DNA from 3 places in the Phytobacter diazotrophicus genome. Region 1 is predicted to be linked to each of the others. Evidence: predicted binding sites of a transcription regulator. Region 1 holds the regulator's gene; each other region holds the start of a gene.

Region 1 (7,242 bases):
TGTGGGCCAATGAATACAAAGCGCCGTGGTATAACGAAACGGATAATTTCTACCAGAACGATGGCGTGAGCAAAATTGATTATGTCCACTCTCTGGGCGCATCGTACGACTTTAAAAACGATCTGATCCTCGAAGCCGCGTTTGGCCAGGCACAGGGCTATGTTGATCAATATTTTGCCAAAGCCAGCTATAAGTTTGACGTCGCGGGTAATCCGCTTTCCACCAGTTATCAGTTCTATGGCTCGCGCGACAAGGCCGATAACAACACCATTAATGATATTTATGACGGCACCGCGTGGCTACAGGCACTCACTTTTGGCTATACGATCGGCCCTGTGGATTTACGCCTGGAAGGGACCTGGGTCAAAGCTGATGGCCGTCAGGGCTATTTCAACTCACGTATGACGCCGCAGTATGGATCTTCCAACGGTCGCCTGGATATCTGGTGGGATAACCGCTCCGACTTTAACGCCCATAATGAGAAATCCGTCTTTGCTGGCGCTATGTATGACCTGAAAGGCTGGAACCTGCCGGGGTGGGCGGTCGGTGCATCGTATGTATATGGCTGGGATGCCAAACCGTCCAATGTCTCCTCTGGCGATAAATATTACGATGCGGGAAATTCCATCAAAGAGTCGGCGTACAGCCTTGACCTGCTTTACACGGTGCAGGAAGGGATGGCAAAAGGCACCTTATTCAAGCTGCATTTCACCCAATATGATAACCATTCCAATATCCCGAGTTGGGGCGGTGGATATAACAACATCTTCCAGGACGAACGTGACGTGAAGTTTATCGTCATTGCGCCCCTGAATATTTTCTAATGCGAGGGAATGCCATGATGACGAAACCGATATTGCTAGCCCTGATGACGCTGGGGCTTGCCGCCTGTGTGCAACAGCCGCAGGCACCAAAGGAAGATGCGCGATTAAAAGAGGCTTATAGCGCCTGTATTACTACGGCAGAAGGTTCTCCGGAAAAAACAGCGGCGTGCAGAAGTGTGCTGGATGTCCTGCGCAAAGAGAAAGCGCACCAGCAATTTGCGCAGGAGGAGAGCGTGCGCACCCTGGATTATCAGCAGTGTCTTGAAGCGACGCATACCGGAAACGGGCAGGCGGTAAAATCCCGCTGTGACCAGATCTGGCAGGAGATACGCCACCATAACACGGTAAATTAACCGTCTGAAAGGGCCCGCTTCGGCGGGCTTTTTCGTGTGGTGAAAGCAGAAAATAAAAAAGCCAACCCGGAGGTTGGCTTTATAACGATGCGGGTGATTATTTATCAGCCGCTTCGTGCGCGTTTTCATCAGTACGGCAGTCACCTTCGGCGCAGTGGCCATACAGGTAGAGACTGTGGTTCGTCAGACGAATACCATGCTTAGATGCGATTTCACGCTGACGCGCTTCAATAGAGTCATCGCTGAACTCGATCACTTTGCCGCAATCCAGGCAAATTAAGTGGTCGTGGTGATGCTGCTGCGTCAGTTCGAAGACGGATTTACCGCCTTCAAAATTATGGCGGGTCACAATCCCGGCATCGTCGAACTGGTTAAGTACACGGTACACCGTGGCCAGCCCAATCTCTTCGCCCATGTCGATCAGGCGCTTATATAGATCTTCCGCACTGACATGATGGTTCTCCGGCTCCTGAAGCACTTCCAGGATTTTTAACCGAGGAAGCGTGACTTTCAGGCCGGCCTTCTTTAATGCGGTATTGTTGTCAGTCATGCGGAATCTGTCCTGTTGCTAAACGATTCACTTCCCGTCGGGAAGCTACAAGGAATGCACCTGGGATAATGCGTCTCATTATAGAACTGCCATGCCTGAATGAAAACTGCAAGTCCTCAAGTAAAGTAAGCTTATAAAACGTGGTAGCGTCTACAAAGTCCTTTGGGCTAGCCGTTTTAATCAGGGGCCATTGTACAGCGCTGGAGAAAAAAGTTAAAAAATTGTAGCAATTATTTCCATCGCTTTTATCTATTAATCCGGCGCAACCAGCAGGTTGCGCCAAACATCATCAGGCATTGAGGATGTCGTTCAGGTGAAGTTCTTCAGAAATCTGTTTTACCCATTTGTCGACGCGGCCAGCGGTCAGTTCAGGCTGACGGTCTTCGTCAATGGCAAGGCCAACGAAGTGGTTGTCGTCTGCCAGACCTTTTGACGCTTCAAAATGGTAACCTTCGGTCGGCCAGTGGCCTACGATAGTTGCGCCGCGCGGTTCAATAATGTCGCGAATGGTGCCCAGCGCGTCACAGAAGTACTCTGCGTAGTCTTCCTGATCGCCACAGCCAAACAGAGCAACCAGTTTGCCGTTAAAATCGATATCTTCCAGCGTCGGGAAAAAGTCATCCCAGTCACACTGTGCTTCACCATAATACCAGGTCGGAATGCCAAGCAGCAGGATGTCGTAACCTTCCAGATCCTCTTTGCTGCTTTTAGCAATGTCATGCACATCGGCAACATCTTTACCAAGTTGAGCCTGGATCATCTTTGCGATGTTTTCGGTATTACCGGTATCGCTGCCGAAAAAAATGCCTGTGATTGCCATGAGTAAAATAACCTCTTGAAACTTAATGATATGGTGGTGGCGATTGGCCCACGGATAAGGGCAATCATAGCAGATCAGAGAAGCACGCGGAAACTGCAATCACGCAAGACTGCACTCTGTGCAACATGAAAGTGAATTTTTGCGATAATTCAGAGGATTTCCTGGTCGTTCAGCGCGTTAAGCTGAGCCAGTAACATCTCTTCAATCAATTCGCTCCGGCTCATTTCCCGCGCATCCGCCAGCGCGTTTAGCGCGTCGACAGCCTCGGCGTTGAGTTTTAATTCGACGCGTTTAAGCCCACGAACCTTGTCGCGTTTAAGCTGATTGCGCTTATTGATGCGCAATTGCTCGTCGCGAGAGAGCGGATTGGTTTTAGGACGTCCCGGGCGACGTTCATTCGCGAACAGATCTAATGTCGTGCGGTCCGTTTGTTCTTTAGCCATGATTTAAGAATACTACGGGAAGTACAAGCAATCGGGTCATAGCCCGGGCTGATTAGCGCGCCATCATACATCAGCGATGCGGACACGCCAACGACCGGGCGCTTTCAGGCAACCGGTCGCCGGGTTTTTAATCAGTTTGTCTTTTCAGCGAGATAACGGCGGATGGCGCGCAGAACCGCTTCTGGCTTTTCTGCATGCACCCAGTGCCCGGCACCGGCAATGACATGCGCGCGCGCCTGCGGGAACTGTTGCAGCAGTTCGTCGCGATACTGTTCGGTAACATAGGACGAATTGCCGCCAGGGATAAAGAGAGCAGGGTGGTTCCAGGCGGGCACTGTTTCCCAGCCCACTATATGGGGGTACTGATCCCACAACGCGGGCACATTGAAGCGCCATTTGCCATCGACAAACGACTTGAGCAGGAACTGTATCACCCCTTCTTCATTTATATGCTCACGCATGACGGCGGTGGCCTGCTGGCGCGTCGTGACACCGGCATCGGTTACCGCATTGATGGCAGAAAAGATCTCATCGTGACGGCGTACATGGTAATTGACCGGGGCAATATCGATAGCGACGAGCTTGTCGATGCGTTCAGGCGCCAGTGCGGTAAAGGCCATCACCGCTTTCCCCCCCATGGAGTGACCAACGAAGGTTGCGCGCTCGATACCGTGGGCATCAAGAGTATCCAGTAAGTCCTGTGCCATCGCCGGATAATTCATCTCCGGTGAGCGTTCGGAAAGGCCATGATTGCGCATATCAACCTGAATAATATCATGGTCATTGACGAGGTCACGGGCGAGCACGCCAAGGTTGTCCAGGCTACCAAATAAACCGTGAACCAGCACGATGGGGGAATTGTTGTGCGATTGTTGTGCAGATTGCGCTCGGGTATTCAATTTCATGGCAAAGTTCTTTTTTTCGCTCTTTCGGATTAAGGTATTATGTTGAACATTCTGCCGTCCGGCTGCAAGGTTTTGACACACTCTGACTTTGCCGCCATCCTGGTTTGACGCTATCCGCTGTTGGGATTTGACTTTATAATCTCAATAACTTGTATTCAGAATAGACACTGCACTGGATTAAGATGAAAACGATCGAAGTTGATGATGAGCTCTACAGTTATATTGCCAGCCATACAAAGCACATTGGCGAGAGCGCATCCGACATTTTACGGCGCATGTTGAAGTTTTCCGCCGCTTCGCAGCCAGCTGCCGCTGTTCAACTCGCGAAAGAAACCCCTGCACCTGTTACGGTTGAAGAAGTGAAACCGGCTAATACGGCAAAAGATAAAGTCCGCGCGGTGCGTGAACTGCTGCTCTCTGACGAGTATGCAGAGCAGAAAAAGGCCGTTAATCGCTTTATGCTGGTGCTGTCTACACTTTACTCATTAGATAAAAAAGCTTTTGCAGAATCCACTGAGTCTCTGCATGGGCGCACCCGCGTATACTTCGCGGCGGATGAACATACCCTGTTGCAAAACGGCAACCAGACGAAGCCAAAACAGGTGCCTGATACCCCGTACTGGGTTATCACTAACACGAATACGGGTCGTAAATGCAGCATGGTGGAGCACATCATGCAGTCAATGCAATTCCCGGCGGAATTGATTGAAAAGGTTTGCGGCACAATTTAATCCTTGCATAAAAAGGACCAGGCAATGGCTAACCACGAACGTGCGGGGCAACCTGCGCAACAGAGCGATTTGATTAACGTCGCCCAGCTTACTGCGCAGTACTATGTGCTGAAACCAGAAATCGGCAATGCTGAGCACGCGGTAAAATTTGGTACGTCAGGTCACCGCGGCAGCGCGGGGCGTCACAGTTTTAACGAACAACACATTCTGGCAATTGCTCAGGCTATCGCCGAAGAGCGCGCCAAAAACGGTATCACTGGTCCGTGCTATGTCGGTAAAGACACGCACGCCCTGTCTGAACCTGCCTTTATCTCTGTACTGGAAGTGCTGGCGGCGAACGGCGTTGATGTGATCGTGCAGGAAAACAATGGCTTCACGCCTACCCCTGCGGTGTCCAACGCTATTCTGGTGCACAATAAAAAAGGTGGCGCGCAGGCTGACGGGATCGTCATTACCCCGTCGCACAACCCACCGGAAGATGGCGGTATCAAATACAATCCGCCAAACGGTGGCCCGGCTGATACCAACGTGACCAAAGTGGTTGAAGATCGCGCGAACGCGCTGCTGGCTGATGGCCTGAAAGGCGTGAAACGCATTACGCTGGATGCCGCACTGGCGTCCGGCCACGTGAAAGAGCAGGATCTGGTGCAGCCGTTTATCGAAGGGCTGGCCGATATCGTCGATATGGCGGCTATCCAAAAAGCGGGCCTGAAACTGGGCGTTGATCCGCTGGGTGGTTCCGGTATCGAATACTGGAAACGTATTGCGGCGTTTTACAAGCTTGACCTGACTATCGTTAACGATCAGGTTGATCAAACCTTCCGCTTTATGCACCTCGATAAAGACGGCGTGATCCGCATGGACTGCTCCTCTGAGTGCGCTATGGCCGGTTTGCTGGCGCTGCGTGACAAGTTCGACCTGGCCTTTGCCAACGACCCTGACTATGACCGTCACGGTATCGTGACGCCAGCCGGTCTGATGAATCCGAACCACTACCTGGCGGTCGCGATTAACTACCTGTTCCAGCATCGTCCGCAGTGGGGCAAAGATGTCGCCGTGGGTAAAACCCTGGTCTCTTCTGCCATGATTGACCGCGTGGTGAATGACCTGGGGCGTAAGCTGGTGGAAGTGCCGGTCGGCTTTAAATGGTTTGTTGACGGTCTGTTTGACGGCAGTTTCGGCTTCGGCGGCGAAGAGAGCGCAGGGGCCTCCTTCCTGCGTTTCGACGGCACGCCGTGGTCTACCGATAAAGACGGTATCATCATGTGCCTGCTGGCGGCGGAAATCACCGCGGTTACGGGTAAAAACCCGCAGCAACATTACGATGAGCTGGCCGCACGTTTCGGCGCGCCGAGCTACAACCGTCTGGGTGCCAGCGCAACCTCCGCACAGAAAGCGGCATTGTCCAAACTCTCTCCGGAAATGGTCAGTGCCAGCACGCTGGCGGGGGATCCCATCACCGCACGTCTGACGGCAGCACCGGGTAACGGCGCGTCTATCGGTGGTCTGAAAGTGATGACTGACAACGGCTGGTTCGCTGCCCGTCCGTCAGGTACAGAAGACGCCTACAAAATTTACTGCGAAAGCTTCCTCGGTGAAGAACACCGTAAGCTGATTGAGAAAGAAGCGGTAGAAATTGTCAGTGAAGTGCTGAAAAACGCGTAATCCTCATCAGGCCCTGTTCAGGGCCTGATTCTTTTCTACAGCATAAATCGATAGCCAATGCCGGTTTCTGTCAATAAATGGCGGGGACGTGCAGGATCGGCTTCCAGCTTCTGACGAAGATGGCCCATATAGATGCGTAAATAGTGACTATGCTCAACGGCGTTTGGTCCCCAGACCTGGCTTAACAACTGGCGTTGGGTCAACACCTTACCGTGGTTATTGAGTAACACGGCCAGCAGACGAAACTCGATAGGAGTAAGATGCAGCTCTTCACCCGCCCGCATAATACGGCGGTTGGCGAGATCAACCTGAATATCTGAAAAGCTCACCAGGGGATCGCTTTGTTGCATACCCGCATTGCGGCGCAGCGCTACGCGCAGGCGCGCCTGCAATTCCCCGATACCAAAGGGTTTACTCAGATAATCGTCAGCCCCGGCATCCAGCGCGGCAATCTTGTCGCTCTCTTCGGTTCGCGCGGATAGCACGATAACCGGAATCTGGCTCCACTGACGCAGATCGCGGATGAAATCAATGCCATCACCGTCCGGCAGGCCTAAATCGAGGATCACAAGGTCTGGCTTGCGCGTTGCGGCCTCGATAAGGCCACGCTGCAGTGTTTCGGCTTCCCAGGCGCGCAACCCCTCGGCTTCCAGCGCAGCACGCAGAAAACGACGTATGGCCTGTTCATCTTCAACGATGAGAACGTTAATCACAAATCAAGCTTTTGGCGGGTGTCGGGGCGCAGCCATGACCCAGTCACGTAGCGATAGCGGAGTGTATACTGGCTTAACTATGCGGCATCAGAGCAGATTGTACTGAGAGTGCACCATAAATCAATCTAAAGTATATATGAGTAAACTTGGTCTGACAGTCAGGTCGAGGTGGCCCGGCTCCATGCACCGCGACGCAACGCGGGGAGGCAGACAAGGTATAGGGCGGCGCCTACAATCC
Region 2 (7,242 bases), 710 kb from region 1:
ACCAAAACCGAGCAGCGCGATATCGTCCACGATCAGCAGTTGCTTACTGCGCCCGGCAGGTGTTTGTGCAAGACCTGGCAGTTTCCACAGGTTCTCTTCGCCGCCCATGCTTTTGACGCCGTCGGCGGAAATCACCACCAGATCCGGTTTGCTGGCAATCACCCCTTCTTGCGAGAGGTTGCGATAGTGGCTAAAGCCCTGCATCGCATTGGTTAAACCCGCGGCGCGAATCGCCCCGTCGGCAGCGGTCTCCTGCCCTGCGACCATCGACCCCATCCCGCCGTGGCTGAGGATAAACAGCACGCGTTTGTTAAGCGGTTGCGTCGGTAACGCGGCGATTTCGGCATCCAGTTTTTTGCGCAGTTCGCCCCCTTGTGCGGTTTTCCCGATGGCGGCGGCGACAACGTCCACTTTCTTATCAATGGCCGCCACGTCATAACCGCCCGGAACGTTGACCAGCTTCACGTTGTTCTCTTCCACTTTTTTCAGCACCAGCGAGGGCTGCGCCTGGGCGCTTGCCAGTACAAGGGTCGGGCGCAGCGAGAGGATGCCCTCGGCATTCAACTGGCGCACATAGCCCACATCGGGAAGCTTTTGCACCTCACCCGGCCAGGTGCTGGTGCTGTCGCGCGCGACCATCTGCGGCCCCGCCCCGAGCGCCCAGGCAATTTCGGTGACATCACCGCCAAGCGTGATAATCCGTTCGGCGGCGGCGCTGGCCATCAGCGGCAGCGCCGCCAGCAGCAGGACGAGTTTTTTCATGCCGCTTTTCCTTTCTCTGCCAGCGCGTCAATCTGCGAGCGCCACTGGCCCTGTTCCGGCTGGCCTTCGCTGCGCTGGCCGTACAACTGGGCGATTTGTGTGCCATCGGCGGCAAACAGCTCAAGACTGGTGACATGCCCGTCGGCGGTCGGCTTGCGGGTGATCCAACTTTCGGCAATCGTCTCCTCGCGCAGATGCAGGGTGAAGGCCGGGTTGAAGATATTGAGCCAGCCTTTCATCGGTGTCACCTTTTCCAGCGCGCCGGTAAAGATCTGCACACAGCCACGGTTGCCCACGAAAATCATGATTTCGTTGCCCTCCCGCAGCACAGTATCGAGCAGTTGCGACAGCGCATCGTTACCCACCCGCATAGCGAGATCATCCCTGACCAGCCGAAAGGCCTGCTGGCGGGAAATATTGTGTTGTTTCAACAGGCCAAAGAACTGATGCACATCGGTCATTGCACGCCAGGCTTTGTCCAGCGCCGCACCGTCGGCATCCTGCGCGTAGTCAGGCGCGTCGACGGGTTGCAGCGTTAACGGCTGTGCTTGCGGGGCGCTAAAGCGGGCAACCACCTCATCCCACGCAGCGCGATCGGTCTGTTCCGTGGCGTACACCTTGAGCACCGCGTCCCCCTGATGATCAAAGAACTGTATGCTCTGGCGTTCACCGTGCGCACTTGCTTCACGCACAAAAAAGGCACTGGCCCACTGGCTGATAAACAGGCGCAAATCCAGCGCCCGTGGGTTCAGTACCAGACCGGCACGCTCACTGATATGCAGGTTGGTAAAACTGCCCAAATGTTCATGAACCGCATAGTCATTGCGACAAATGCACTTCGTTTCCCCTACCAACTCAAGTGCGCTCAGGATCTCGCGTGCGTCATTGATCAGCGCGGTGGCGTCATGTCCTGTGCGGGCGTGCGTGAGTTCCGCTTCGCTTACCCCCAGTTCGCTGGCAATGTCGCGCGCGTATTTGCCCGGCGTCGCGGTTTTGATCTCCTGGTACTGCTGCCAGAGTGCGGCGTAATCTTGCGATGAATGGGTCATGGGTGTGCTTCCTTTATGAGATTAAACCTCCGGCGCACAGGCCGGAGGGCAGGTTAAATGGAACAAAAATCAGAAATCGACGTTCACGCCCAGTTGCCATGTACGGCCAGGCATGACGGCCAGCGCTTTGTCGTAAGCATCCTGATTGGTGGTCTCCTCCTGGGTACGGCTGTTCAGGTAATCCCAGTATTTACGATCGGTGATGTTATAAACGCCGCCGTGCAGTTTGACGTTCTTCGCCACCTGCCAGTACGCGGTCCAGTCCAGCAGGCCGTAGCCCGGTACGCGCATGTATTCGGCGCTGGATTCGCCAAGGGACGAGCCGTTATTGCTGTAGGATTCACGCGTGGTCGCGGTGGCCTGCTTGCCTTTGACGAAGGTGGCGGTCAGCGCGGTACCATACCGTTTTGCCGGGTCATCCCAGGCCACGCCTGCAATGGCTTTCATCGGCGCGACGCTATCAAGGTCGATGTATTTGTCGCCCATATAGCTCGATTTCGACTGGCCCTGCGTATAGCCGTACGCCAGGGTCGCGCTCAGTCCATTAACCTCTTCAAACCAGGTGCCGAAGTTAAATTTAGTGCTGATTTCGCCGCCATAGATAAAGGCTTTATCGCGGTTTTCCGCCTGATAAATGGTGTAAATGTTGGACGGCACGCGAGTGAACTTGTCCGGGTTGCCGGTACGGGTGTAACGCGTATAGGCGATAAAGTTCTTATAGCTGTTGTAGAACAGCGCGGTGCGCAGGGTAATGCCTTCCGTCACCTCGCCTTTCATCCCCCATTCGAGATTATCGCTGGTTTCGGTTTTAAGGTCGGTATTACCCACCAGCGCATACTGCCCGCGCCCTGCATAGTTTGAGCCCAAATTCCAGGAGCCGTACAACTGGCTGGCGTTGGGGAATTCCGCCCCGCGTTTGTATTGCAGGTAGGTCATCAGGCGCGGCGTCAGATCGTACTGGAAGGTGAGCGACGGCAGCCACTGGGTGTCTGAGTTTTTGCCATATAACGTGGACACGTCAGACTCATCCAGCACCGAGCTGTTGCTGGTCAGACTGGCGAGGTTGTCCGGCTTCATTAACTGATGCACAACGCGCACGCCGGGGATAATCGCAAAGTGACGATCGGCAAGGTCGAAATTAATCTGATCCTGGGCGAACGCCCCCAGCGTGTAGCCACGGCTATCGGCTTCCGGCTGCATAATTTCGCTAAACACACTCGGTATTGGCGACTGGCTGAACGGACGCTGTGTTTTGCTGGTGCTGGCGTTGAAACCGGCGCTTAAATCGTGGCGCCCGAGGGTTTTCGTCAGCGCGTTGGTGATGCCCCAGGTATCGGTATCGTAGTTTGAATTTACCGTCTCCATCGACAGCGTGGTGCTGTCCGGCATGTATGTCCAGTCGTGAGCTTCCGTATGCTGGTAGTAAACTTTGGTGGACATACTGTCCAGCCAGGCATTCACTGGCGTCCAGTCATCTTTCAGGCTGACACCCCAGCGACGCGTCTGGCTGGTCTGGTTGGCGTTGCCGATAATGGAACTGCCTGCGCTGTTCCACGCATCGTAATGGGTATGGTTGGTCTTGTGGTAGTAATCCAGCGTACCGGTAAATTTATGCACATCGTTCGGCTGCCAGATACCGGAAGCCAGCATCGCATCGGAGTGCCAGTTGGCCGGATAGGCGTCAATTGTGCCGCTGTTATTACGGGTCTGCTGACCGTCACGACGACTGTAAACAAAGATGCCGCGCAGGGTTTCATCGCCGCCCGCCGCCGTCAGGCCGTTGTGCCAGCTACGATCCGCTGAATCATAATCCGACTGGTAACCAAAGTAGGTCTGCTTACCCGCGTGCAGGTAATTGTCTGCCGATTTCGGCTGGAACGAGACGTTGCCACCGATAGAGGTATTGGCGGTTTCGGTGGAGGTGGCGCCAGACTGAATATCAATCCCACCGTACATATAGGGGTCGATATAATCGCGACCAATACCAAAGGTATTCAGGCCGGAGCGGCTGACATAACTACGCCCGGTGGCATCGGGTTGCGCAATACCGTCAACGTCGATACCGACACGGTTACTTTCCAGGCCACGAATGTTGTATCCGGTATAGCCACCACGGTCAAAGCCGCTTTTGCCATTGCCGGAACCCCCGCTTGCGCCGGTGGCGCTAATAAGCGGCTCGTAGCGCATGATTGAGCCAAAGTCGTTGGCGCCTTTGTTTTGCAGATCCTCTGCGCTCACCGTATGGCTGCTGCCCGCTTTCAGTACCGGTGCTGGTGCGGTAACAACCATCTCCTCGGCATTGTCCTGCCGGGTATCAATTGCGGTGGTCTGTTTTACGTGAGCATCAGCCGCCACGGCGGAGGTCTGATACAGTGCTGCGAGCAGTGAAGTCACCAGGACGCTCTTGCGAAACGGTGTCCGGGAAAGTTGCGATGTACCCATAATGTTGCAAGCCTTAGAATTTATTAGTATCAGGCCCACCGTTGCTTCCAGTCTTTTTATTGAGCGAGTACTGTCAGCACAAGACACACTGCACCGCTCTTTATCTTGATCGGAATCATAATGATAACTATTATCAGTTGCAACAACTTCGCAATTTCTTCACGCTTTGCGCATTCTTTTGTCTACACTAAGCCAACGTTTACACTTGCTGGTTAACATGATTATGCAAAACAAACCCGCCATCACCTTACAGTACTGCTCCCAGTGCAACTGGATGCTGCGCGCCAGTTGGATGGCTCAGGAACTGCTCCACAGCTTTAGCGCCGACTTAGCTTGCGTCACCCTGGTACCGGGTACAGGCGGTATTTTTGTCATTGATATCGACGGAAAGGTTATCTGGGACCGTAAAGTGGATGGTGGTTTTCCGGATGCCGCAGAGCTAAAACGCCGCGTGCGAGATTACTGCTTCCCGGAAAAAGATCTCGGGCATCTGGAAAAGAAAAGCGACTAGCCAACATAAAATGTGCGAGCAGTTTATATTTGTTGCTCGCGCATAATCGAATAATTGTCAGACAAACAGCGCCCCGCCACCTTAATATCCCTGATCATCATTGCTATTTCACTTCCCAAAACTACCGCTGCCAATAATTCTGCACAGAGTAAATATTTATTTACCGGCTTTAATGCAACATCTTGATTCAAAATACATTATTCTATTTAAGTGATCCGCTTCATATTGTTTAGCGTTCTCCATTAAGCCGTTTCCGATGCCCGATATGATGCGAAAAATAAACCCAATGGAGATCACAATGAATAAAGATGAATCAATCAAGGATATTAGCTTATTTACCGCCGCAGATATCGAGTGCATGAAATCATTTTCACACCTTGCAGAAATGATCGCAGGCCTGATAGGGCCACACTGCGAAGTGGTGCTGCATTCATTTGAGGATCACAACGCGTCGGTGAATAAAATTATTAATGGCCACCACACCGGCAGAACGATCGGCTCGCCCATTACCGATATGGGACTTAAAACGCTGCAATTGTTTAACAAGACCGGCATCAATAATACGCTGAGCTATTTTACGCGAAATAAAAAAGGCGAGTTGTTTAAATCAGCGACGTCGGTGCTCTTTGGCGAAGAAGGCAAAGCGATTGGGTTATTTTGCGTCAATATCAATCTCTCTGTTCCTTTTCACCAGATGCTCGAAACCCTGATCCCGGACGGTAAGGAACCCATGCCTTTTACCGAACATTTCGGCGCCAGCCCGCATGAGGTTGTGATGGAAGCGGCAAACAACGTCATCGCCAGCGTACAAAAAGACGTCATGATAACCAGCAAATTCAAAAACAAAGCGGTGGTTAACCAACTGTATAATAACGGCATTTTCGAGCTAAAAGACGCTGTGAAGATTGTCGCCGCCCGTCTTGGCATCACCCGCTACGCCATCTACAAATATCTGCGTGAACGTAAGTCCCGCCAGGCTTAATGCCTTTCTTTGCGCGGCCATCATGGCTGCGCCCGGTTCATTTTTCCCTTCACTCCCGCTGCCAGTACCCGTGTACTTTGTGAACGGAAAACCAGGCGCCCCACGCTTTACGATTCATTTAATTGACTGAAAAATAATGCTTTTACATCACAACACACTCTACCCGTAAAGTAATGTTGACGATAATAAGTGGTCTTTATGAAATGAATGAAAGCGAAAACGGGATTTATTTCTCAATTTCACTTCGCTGGTTCACATTTCAAAACAGCGACAAAAAACGTCGTTCACCGAATGTTCCAGAATAAAGGGATTTATTGTCCTCTTTTTTATGCCATCATGACTTATCACTTGCGCAATTAATTGAAAATACAATATATTTTATTATTATTGTGAACTTTATCACCCGTTTTACATTATTTAAAAAAGCGCCAAAATCGAATTACCCCCCCACTATTCCCTTTGCCATATGTTTATCGCATGATGCGTTTGCCAAATGATTCCCGGGAAAGGGAAAGGACAATAAGACGCCTCCAGAATTAACTGGAGGAATTCGATTCGCTATAACTTTTTAAATTACAGAACTCACTGGAGATATAAAATGATCTATCCGGCAGAACCATTCCGTATTAAAAGTGTTGAAACCGTCTCAATGATTCCCCGTGATGAGCGTCTTAAAAAAATGGAAGAAGCAGGACTGAATACCTTCTTATTGAATTCCAAAGATGTGTATATCGATCTGCTGACGGATAGCGGCACCAACGCCATGAGCGATAAACAGTGGGCGGGAATGATGATGGGTGATGAAGCCTACGCAGGCAGCGTCAACTTCTATCACCTGGAAGCCACCGTACGTGAGTTGTTCGGCTTTAAACATATTGTGCCGACCCACCAGGGACGTGGCGCGGAAAACCTGTTATCACAACTGGCGATAAAACCGGGACAGTATGTGGCGGGCAATATGTACTTCACCACTACCCGTTATCATCAGGAAAAAAATGGCGCCTCCTTTGTTGATATTGTGCGTGATGAAGCGCATGACGCCACGCTGAACGTTCCCTTTAAAGGCAATATCGACCTGAATAAACTGCAAAAATTGATCGATGAAAAAGGGGCCAAAAACATTGCCTATATCTGCCTGGCGGTGACCGTTAACCTGGCAGGTGGGCAGCCGGTTTCGATGGAAAACATGCGTGCGGTGCGTGAGCTCACCAGCGCACATGGCATCAAGGTTTATTACGATGCAACGCGCTGCGTGGAGAATGCTTATTACATCAAAGAACAGGAAAAAGGCTTTGAGAATAAGAGTATTAAAGAGATTGTGCATGAGATGTTCAGCTATGCCGATGGCTGCACCATGAGCGGTAAAAAAGACTGTCTGGTGAATATCGGCGGCTTCCTGTGCATGAACGATGACGACCTGTTCTCTCAGGCGCGTGAGCTGGTGGTGGTTTACGAAGGGATGCCCTCTTACGGCGGCCTGGCCGGGCGCGACATGG
Region 3 (7,242 bases), 2.5 Mb from region 1:
CTGGAAAATATGGCTCAAATCAACCAGCAAAAAGCGAAATTGCTGTATGGCCTGATTGACGGCAGCAATGATTTCTACCGCCCGTGGGGTGAAGCGGCTTTCCGTTCTGATATGAATGTTGCGTTCAATTTGCCGACGAAAGAGCTGGAAGCGTTGTTCCTGAATGAAGCGACGGCCGCTGGATTCTCCGGCCTTGGCGGTCACCGCGCGATTGGCGGCGTACGCGCTTCAATCTATAACGCGCTGACGCTCGGTGCGGTAGAGAAACTGACCGGCTTTATGGAAGATTTCCGCTTTAAACACCACGCGAAATATTGATTCGCCAGCTCCACTGCTGCTCCGGCAGCAGTGGAGCGTCACGACAGGTTACACCTGTGCAGGGTCTATCTCCGGACGCTGATATTCCGGCCATACCAGCACGACCAGTTCCGGGTAGGCTTCCATGCTGAACTCGCGAAAACACTGGCGCAGGTTCAACACATCAAGGTCAGAGTGCATCACTTTTTCGCCGTTTAAACAGCGCTTTTTAATATTGTCATAATACTTGTAGACGGCAGAATTGAGATCGCTGCAACGGCGCTGCGCCTCAAATAACCCAGGTACACTATTTATCTCCGCCATGTTCATGCGTTTAATCGTCGCATGAAGAAAATCGATATATTCATGATTCACACGCCAGTACCACACCGGGGTAATGGCATTCATTAGCATTGCGAAATGGTCTTCGCCCTCCTCTTTGGACAGAGGCTTAGCTTGCGGCGCCAACGTTTCAGTTTCAGCTATGGACGGCTTTTTATTGTTTTCGCGCATCAATAAAAGTACGCCGCCCGTTAACAGCAATAAAATGACAACAGAATAATAAATACTGTTCATATGCAGGCTCCATTTTTTTTGATTTTAAAAGTGCGCCATGATATTGTCAACGAACCTCACGCCTGAACTTCTCCTACCTTATTGATATTAAAGGATATTAGAAATGCTCCCCGAGAATCTTGTCCCGGCTCGATTTCACATTTCCGTTACGGAAACAGAACCGGGAGAAGCAGAAAAAGACACGAATTTAACTCAGGGAAAAAGAACGCTCTCTGATTATGCCAGCGATATATTAGCGAATGCCAATCGTACCGGTCAGTCGCGGAATATGTTGCTTGAAGAGCGCGATCGTCATATAAAAGATCGATTATATCGTGTGGTAAAAATCGAAACTTTTGCCCGACTGCTGAACGATTTGCAAGCCGAAGGCGAGATTGATGCACAGACATTAAGCCAAATAATTTCCGAAAAGACCAAACAAATTAATGAAGCAGGAAATGAAATTTGGCTTAATCTCATTACCCGCGAAAAAGATACGCCTTTGTTTTATAAGCTAGGGGATGAATGACGTGGAGAAAATAGATAATAACGACGTTTATTTGACTTTAGACAATCAACCCAGCGACGAATTTATCTTAAAGCAAAATATCGATGCACTGATTCAGAGTAAGAACGCCACCATACAGCGTATTGCCCATGAGCTCATCTCTATCCCTGCGGCCCTTGTACGACTCAAGTGGCAAAATCGCCGGGAAATCTACGCCTTTCAGGTAAAAGAAGAGATCTATGGTGCGACCATAAACGCTATCGTGGAGGAGCGCCCTGAACTGCTGGAAAAAATAATGGCCAGGCTGGAAGCCAATTACCAGCATATCCTTGCCAGAGAGACAGCAACACTGCGTATCAGTCGTAAGCTTGCCGATGAAGAATACCGTACCGCGGTTGTGACGACCGTTGCGCCTGAGGAAAAACCTGCGTCAGAAGACGCTGCAACGCCCCCCACGTCAGAGCCTGCGCAAGCAGCGAAATAACCTTATAATCCCTCCCCTTATTATCAATAATTATTCACCCTATTTGACTATTCACTGAATCATTCCCGTTGTATTGGTTTACGTATTCTCAGGTTAACATCCCCTGAAATAAGGTGTTATATCGTCGGCTGAGCAGAACCCGGAAAACAAAAAGGCCGACCCGCAGGCCAGCCTTAATAAGCAAACGCGAAGGTTACTTCGCGGCTGCAACCTCTTCGCCGACCAGGCCAATTTTGAGATAGCCCGCGCGATGCAGAGTATCCATCACCTTCATGATGGTTTCGTAATCAACCGTCTTATCCGCACGGAAGAAGACCGTCGTGTCTTTCTTCCCTTCGGTGATGGCATCAAGCTGATTCACCATCGTTTCGTCAGTCACCGGATCGTTACCAATGAACATGCTGTTATCCGCTTTGACGGACAGGTAAATCGGTTTTTCCGGACGCGGCTGCGGCTGACTGGTTGAAGCTGGCAGATTAACTTTCACATCTACCGTTGCAAGCGGCGCAGCCACCATGAAGATAATCAGCAGAACCAGCATAACGTCGATAAACGGCGTTACGTTGATTTCGTGCATTTCGCCGTTATCGTCGAGGTTTTCATTAAGACGCATTGCCATGGGGCATCAACCTACTCGTAGTTTCTGGGCGGCGTGAACGGGTTTTGCAGCGGCGCTGGCAGCCAGATCCAGATCGCGGCTTTGCAGCAGCAGAACCTGTGCGGCAACATCACCCAGCGTCGCTTTATAACCACCGATCATGCGGGCGAAGATGTTATAGATAACCACCGCAGGAATCGCCGCCACCAGACCGATCGCGGTGGCCAGCAACGCTTCCGCGATACCTGGTGCAACCACAGCAAGGTTAGTGGTCTGCGTCTGGGCAATACCAATGAAGCTGTTCATGATACCCCATACGGTGCCAAACAGCCCCACGAACGGGGAAATAGCGCCAATTGTCGCAAGATAACCATTACCACGGCCCATATGACGGCCCGTAGCGGCAACGCGACGCTCAAGGCGAAAACCAGTACGCTCTTTAATACCTTCGTTATCTTCGCTACCCGCGGACAACTCCAGCTCATTTTGGGCTTCGTTAATTAACTGCGTGCTGAGGCTTCTGGCATGGAAAGCGGAGGCGATGTCACTGGCCTGATCCAGCGAACGGGCATCAGCCAGCAGTTGCTGTTCACGTTTAAGGCGGCGTTTATGCGCAATCATCTCAGCACTTTTACTAAAGAAGATTGCCCAGGTGACCACTGATGCCAGAATCAACCCGATCATCACAATTTTTACTACGATGTCGGCATGTTGATACATACCCCAAACGGAAAGATCCGCCTGCATCAAATTATTACCCACTGTGTATCTCCACGACGCATATCACAAAATCTGAGCATAATAATATCAAAACACCGTCGAATTGATAGTAGTTCTCATTAGTATTTACATACTGCCGCAATATTCCCGCTTTTTCCTTGCGCTCACGCAGTAAAAAAGTTTCATCGCCGAATATTCATAAAATTTTATGCTTTATCAGAACAGGCACCGATGCATCGTCTGGCATTCATGGTAGTCTGGACATCCAGACGTATAAAAACAGGTTAGGCGAACATGACGGCGAAGCATATTGATACCGCTCTGGTGAACGCGGGGCGCAGCAAGAAATACACGCAGGGTTCGGTGAATAGTGTCATTCAACGGGCTTCCTCCCTGGTTTTCGACACTGTCGAAGCGAAAAAGCAGGCCACGCGTAATCGCGCAAAAGGCGAGCTTTTTTACGGGCGTCGCGGCACGCTGACCCATTTCTCGTTACAGGACGCCATGTGTGAGCTGGAAGGCGGCGCGGGATGTGCCCTTTTCCCGTGTGGCGCAGCGGCAGTGGCAAATACCATTCTGGCGTTTGTAGAACAGGGCGACCATATCCTGATGACCAATAGCGCCTATGAACCAAGCCAGGATTTTTGTACGAAGATCCTCACCAAACTCGGCGTGACCACCAGCTGGTTTGACCCGATGATCGGCTCAAGCATTGTGCGTCTGATTCAGCCCAATACGAAAATCGTGTTCCTCGAATCCCCAGGCTCCATCACCATGGAAGTTCATGACGTACCGGCAATTGTGCAGGCGGTCCGAAGCGTTGCGCCAGAGGCGATCATTATGATCGACAATACCTGGGCGGCAGGCATTCTCTTTAAAGCCCTTGAATTCGATATCGATATTTCTATTCAGGCCGCCACCAAATACCTGATTGGCCACTCTGATGGGATGATCGGCACAGCAGTTTCCAACGCCCGTTGTTGGGATCAACTGCGTGAGAATGCCTATCTGATGGGGCAAATGGTCGATGCGGATACGGCGTATATGACCAGCCGTGGCCTGCGTACCCTTGGCGTACGCCTGCGTCAGCATCATGAAAGCAGTCTGAAAATCGCCGAGTGGCTGGCTTCGCACCCGCAAGTCGCGCAGGTTAACCATCCGGCGCTGCCCGGGAGCAAAGGTCACGAGTTCTGGAAGCGCGATTTTAGCGGTAGCAGCGGCCTGTTTTCTTTCATTCTGAACAAGCGTCTTAACAATGAAGAGCTGGCGGCATACCTCGATAATTTCTCACTGTTCAGCATGGCCTACTCCTGGGGTGGGTATGAATCATTAATTCTGGCAAATCAACCGGAACAGATCGCGGCTATTCGTCCTGATGGTGGCGTGGATTTTAGCGGTACTCTGATTCGTGTTCATATTGGTCTGGAAAATGTAGATGATTTAATTGAAGATTTGGCCGCAGGTTTCCAGCGTATCGTTTAAATTGTTAACTGCCAGTTGAAAATTCTGATTACGCTAGCAGAATACTCTGTATTAATTGCGCCTGGGATCAAGGTGTTTCGGGCGATAAGCAGGTACAATAGCCTTCTCTAAGCGGTACCACAGGAAAGTCCATGGCTGTAATTCAAGACATTATCGCTGCGCTCTGGCACCACGACTTTGCAGCGCTGGCGAACCCACATATTGTTGGCGTCGTCTATTTCGTGATGTTTGCCACACTCTTTTTAGAAAACGGATTGCTTCCGGCCTCGTTTTTACCCGGGGACAGTTTGCTTTTATTGGCTGGCGCACTGGTGGCGCGTGGTTGCATGGACTACCTGTCGACACTCCTGATCCTGACGTCTGCCGCCAGTCTGGGCTGCTGGTTAAGCTACCTGCAGGGACGTTGGCTGGGGAATACGCGAGTGGTGAAGAGCTGGCTGGCGCAGTTGCCGGAGAAATATCACCAGCGCGCAACCTGCATGTTTGACCGTCACGGTTTGCTGGCGCTGCTGGCCGGGCGTTTCCTGGCTTTCGTGCGTACTCTGTTGCCAACCATGGCCGGAATTTCAGGCTTGTCCAGCCGCCGCTTTCAGCTTTTCAACTGGCTCAGTGGCCTGCTGTGGGTCGGCATGATCACCACGCTGGGCTATGCCATTAGCATGATCCCCTTCGTCAAACGCCACGAAGATCAGGTGATGACATTCCTGATGATTCTGCCCCTTTTCCTGCTGGTCGCCGGGCTGGTGGGTACGCTGGCCGTCGTGATTAAGAAAAAATACTGCAGCGCCTGATACCTTTCCTTTTTCCTTCTCCCAAAAGGAGAAGGAAAATCAACCCGCTTGCATCATGCGAATTCTCGCAGCATCTTCCCCCGGCGTGACGCCAAAATAGCGTTTAAACTCGCGGCTGAATTGTGACGGGCTCTCATACCCCACACGAATGGCCGCAGCACTGGCTTTCATACCATCATGGATCATCATCATTCGCGCTTTGTGCAGGCGGTAGCTTTTAAGGTACTGCAACGGCGAGGTGCTGGTCACCGACTTAAAGTTATGGTGAAACGCAGAGACGCTCATATTGGCTTCCGCCGCCAGTTCGTCGACACTCAGGTTTTCCGTGTATTGACTCTCAATGCGTTTCAGCACCCGGCTGATTAAGCTGAAATGGGTCTGGCGACTAACCAGCGCCAGCAGTGCGCCGCCACGCGGCCCAGTGAGCACGTGATAGAGCAGCTCACGAATGATCTGTTTTCCCAGAATACGGGCATCCAGGGGGCGTTCCATCACGTCGAGTAAACGCTCCGCCGCACACAGGATCTCTTCGGACAGGGTGGCAGAGTTGATGCCGCTTGCCGCCATCGCAGGCTGAAAAGATTCATCCTCGCCAATATCCATCAGCAACTCCTGTAGCTGCAGAATGTCGACGTTAAGGCGTACCCCCGCCAGCGGAACCTCCGGCGTTGCATAGGTCTCACACTCAAAGGGTAAGGGTACGGTAAGCAGTAAATATTCATTGGTATCGTAGCGAAATACACGCTCGTTGATATAACCAATCTTATGGCCGGAGAAGAGAAAAACGATCCCCGGTTGATACATCACCGGCGTGCGGGTTCCCGGTTCAGTACCATAAAGTAAACGGATATCCGGAAGCAGCGTACTGAAATAGTTTTCATTATTTTTCAGTAGTTTTACTTTTTGCGTTAGCGCCTGGCAAATCTCGTCACGGTTCATAGCTCGCCGCTCCTTCACTGTTTTTCGACCGCTACAGTGTGCAATCTTTTGTGCGGTTTCTCCAGCAAGCTGGAGAAACAGGCAAGACATCGGCAGAAATGTGCATTGAGAGGAAAGCCCACCACGGCCACAATCATTGCCATCGGGCAGCATACTGCCTGCTCATCAATCACCCACATAAAGGGAACGAGCAATGAACAACTTTAATCTCCATACCCCTACCCGCATCCTGTTTGGTAAAGGCGCGATTGCCAATTTGCGTGAACAAATCCCGGCAGACGCTCGCGTCCTGATTACCTACGGTGGCGGTAGCGTGAAGAAAAACGGTGTGCTGGATCAGGTGCATAGCGCGCTGGAAGGTCTGGATGTGCGGGAATTCAGCGGTATCGAACCCAATCCGTCTTACGAAACGCTGATGAAAGCCGTCAAAATCGCGCAGGATGAAAAAATCACCTTCCTGCTGGCGGTCGGCGGCGGCTCAGTGCTGGATGGCACCAAATTCATCGCTGCAGCGGCGCATTACGCGGAAGGCGTGGATCCGTGGGAAATTCTGCAAACTTACGGCAGCAAAATCACCAGCGCAATCCCGATGGGTTCCGTGCTGACGTTGCCGGCAACCGGCTCTGAATCCAACAAAGGCGCGGTTATCTCCCGTAAAACCACTGGCGATAAACAAGCGTTTATGTCTGAACACGTTCAGCCGATTTTTGCCGTGCTGGATCCGGTTTACACCTACACTCTGCCGCCACGCCAGGTCGCTAACGGTGTTGTGGACGCCTTCGTGCATACCGTCGAGCAATATGTCACTTACCCGGTAAACGGCAAAATCCAGGATCGTTTCGCTGAAGGCATTCTGCTGACGCTGATT

Evidence for each region. The regulator Fur, encoded in region 1, represses iron uptake genes when iron is present. The targets are predictions, from matches to a motif close to ATAATAATGAGAACNACTATCAA.
Region 2: a site for Fur is predicted at 4,368-4,390, ahead of ACS0RQ_RS16020 (TonB-dependent receptor domain-containing protein). Genes of this name have one in related genera too.
Region 3: a site for Fur is predicted at 3,266-3,288, ahead of exbB (tol-pal system-associated acyl-CoA thioesterase). Genes of this name have one in related genera too.

Annotation. Positions count from the first base shown of each region.
Region 1 covers NZ_CM125428.1:4,002,072-4,009,313, reverse strand. Annotated here, with positions in the region: gene chiP (chitoporin ChiP) at 1-824, shown strand, start outside; gene chiQ (ChiQ/YbfN family lipoprotein) at 842-1,177, shown strand; gene fur (ferric iron uptake transcriptional regulator) at 1,275-1,727, opposite strand; gene fldA (flavodoxin FldA) at 2,017-2,547, opposite strand; gene ybfE (LexA regulated protein) at 2,697-2,990, opposite strand; gene ybfF (esterase) at 3,122-3,895, opposite strand; gene seqA (replication initiation negative regulator SeqA) at 4,078-4,626, shown strand; gene pgm (phosphoglucomutase (alpha-D-glucose-1,6-bisphosphate-dependent)) at 4,651-6,291, shown strand; gene kdpE (two-component system response regulator KdpE) at 6,327-7,004, opposite strand; gene tet(C) (tetracycline efflux MFS transporter Tet(C)) at 7,163-7,242, opposite strand, start outside.
Region 2 covers NZ_CM125428.1:3,292,781-3,300,022, forward strand. Annotated here, with positions in the region: gene ACS0RQ_RS16010 (heme/hemin ABC transporter substrate-binding protein) at 1-762, opposite strand, end outside; gene ACS0RQ_RS16015 (hemin-degrading factor) at 759-1,811, opposite strand; gene ACS0RQ_RS16020 (TonB-dependent receptor domain-containing protein) at 1,881-4,253, opposite strand; gene ACS0RQ_RS16025 (Rdx family protein) at 4,477-4,764, shown strand; gene ACS0RQ_RS16030 (helix-turn-helix transcriptional regulator) at 5,063-5,746, shown strand; gene ACS0RQ_RS16035 (tyrosine phenol-lyase) at 6,345-7,242, shown strand, end outside.
Region 3 covers NZ_CM125428.1:807,650-814,891, reverse strand. Annotated here, with positions in the region: gene ACS0RQ_RS03970 (phosphoserine transaminase) at 1-318, shown strand, start outside; gene ACS0RQ_RS03965 (ESA_00282 family adhesion-associated protein) at 367-873, opposite strand; gene ACS0RQ_RS03960 (hypothetical protein) at 977-1,381, shown strand; gene ACS0RQ_RS03955 (cytoplasmic protein) at 1,374-1,844, shown strand; gene exbD (TonB system transport protein ExbD) at 2,038-2,463, opposite strand; gene exbB (tol-pal system-associated acyl-CoA thioesterase) at 2,470-3,204, opposite strand; gene metC (cystathionine beta-lyase) at 3,457-4,644, shown strand; gene yghB (DedA family general envelope maintenance protein YghB) at 4,776-5,435, shown strand; gene ACS0RQ_RS03930 (AraC family transcriptional regulator) at 5,475-6,374, opposite strand; gene yqhD (alcohol dehydrogenase) at 6,568-7,242, shown strand, end outside.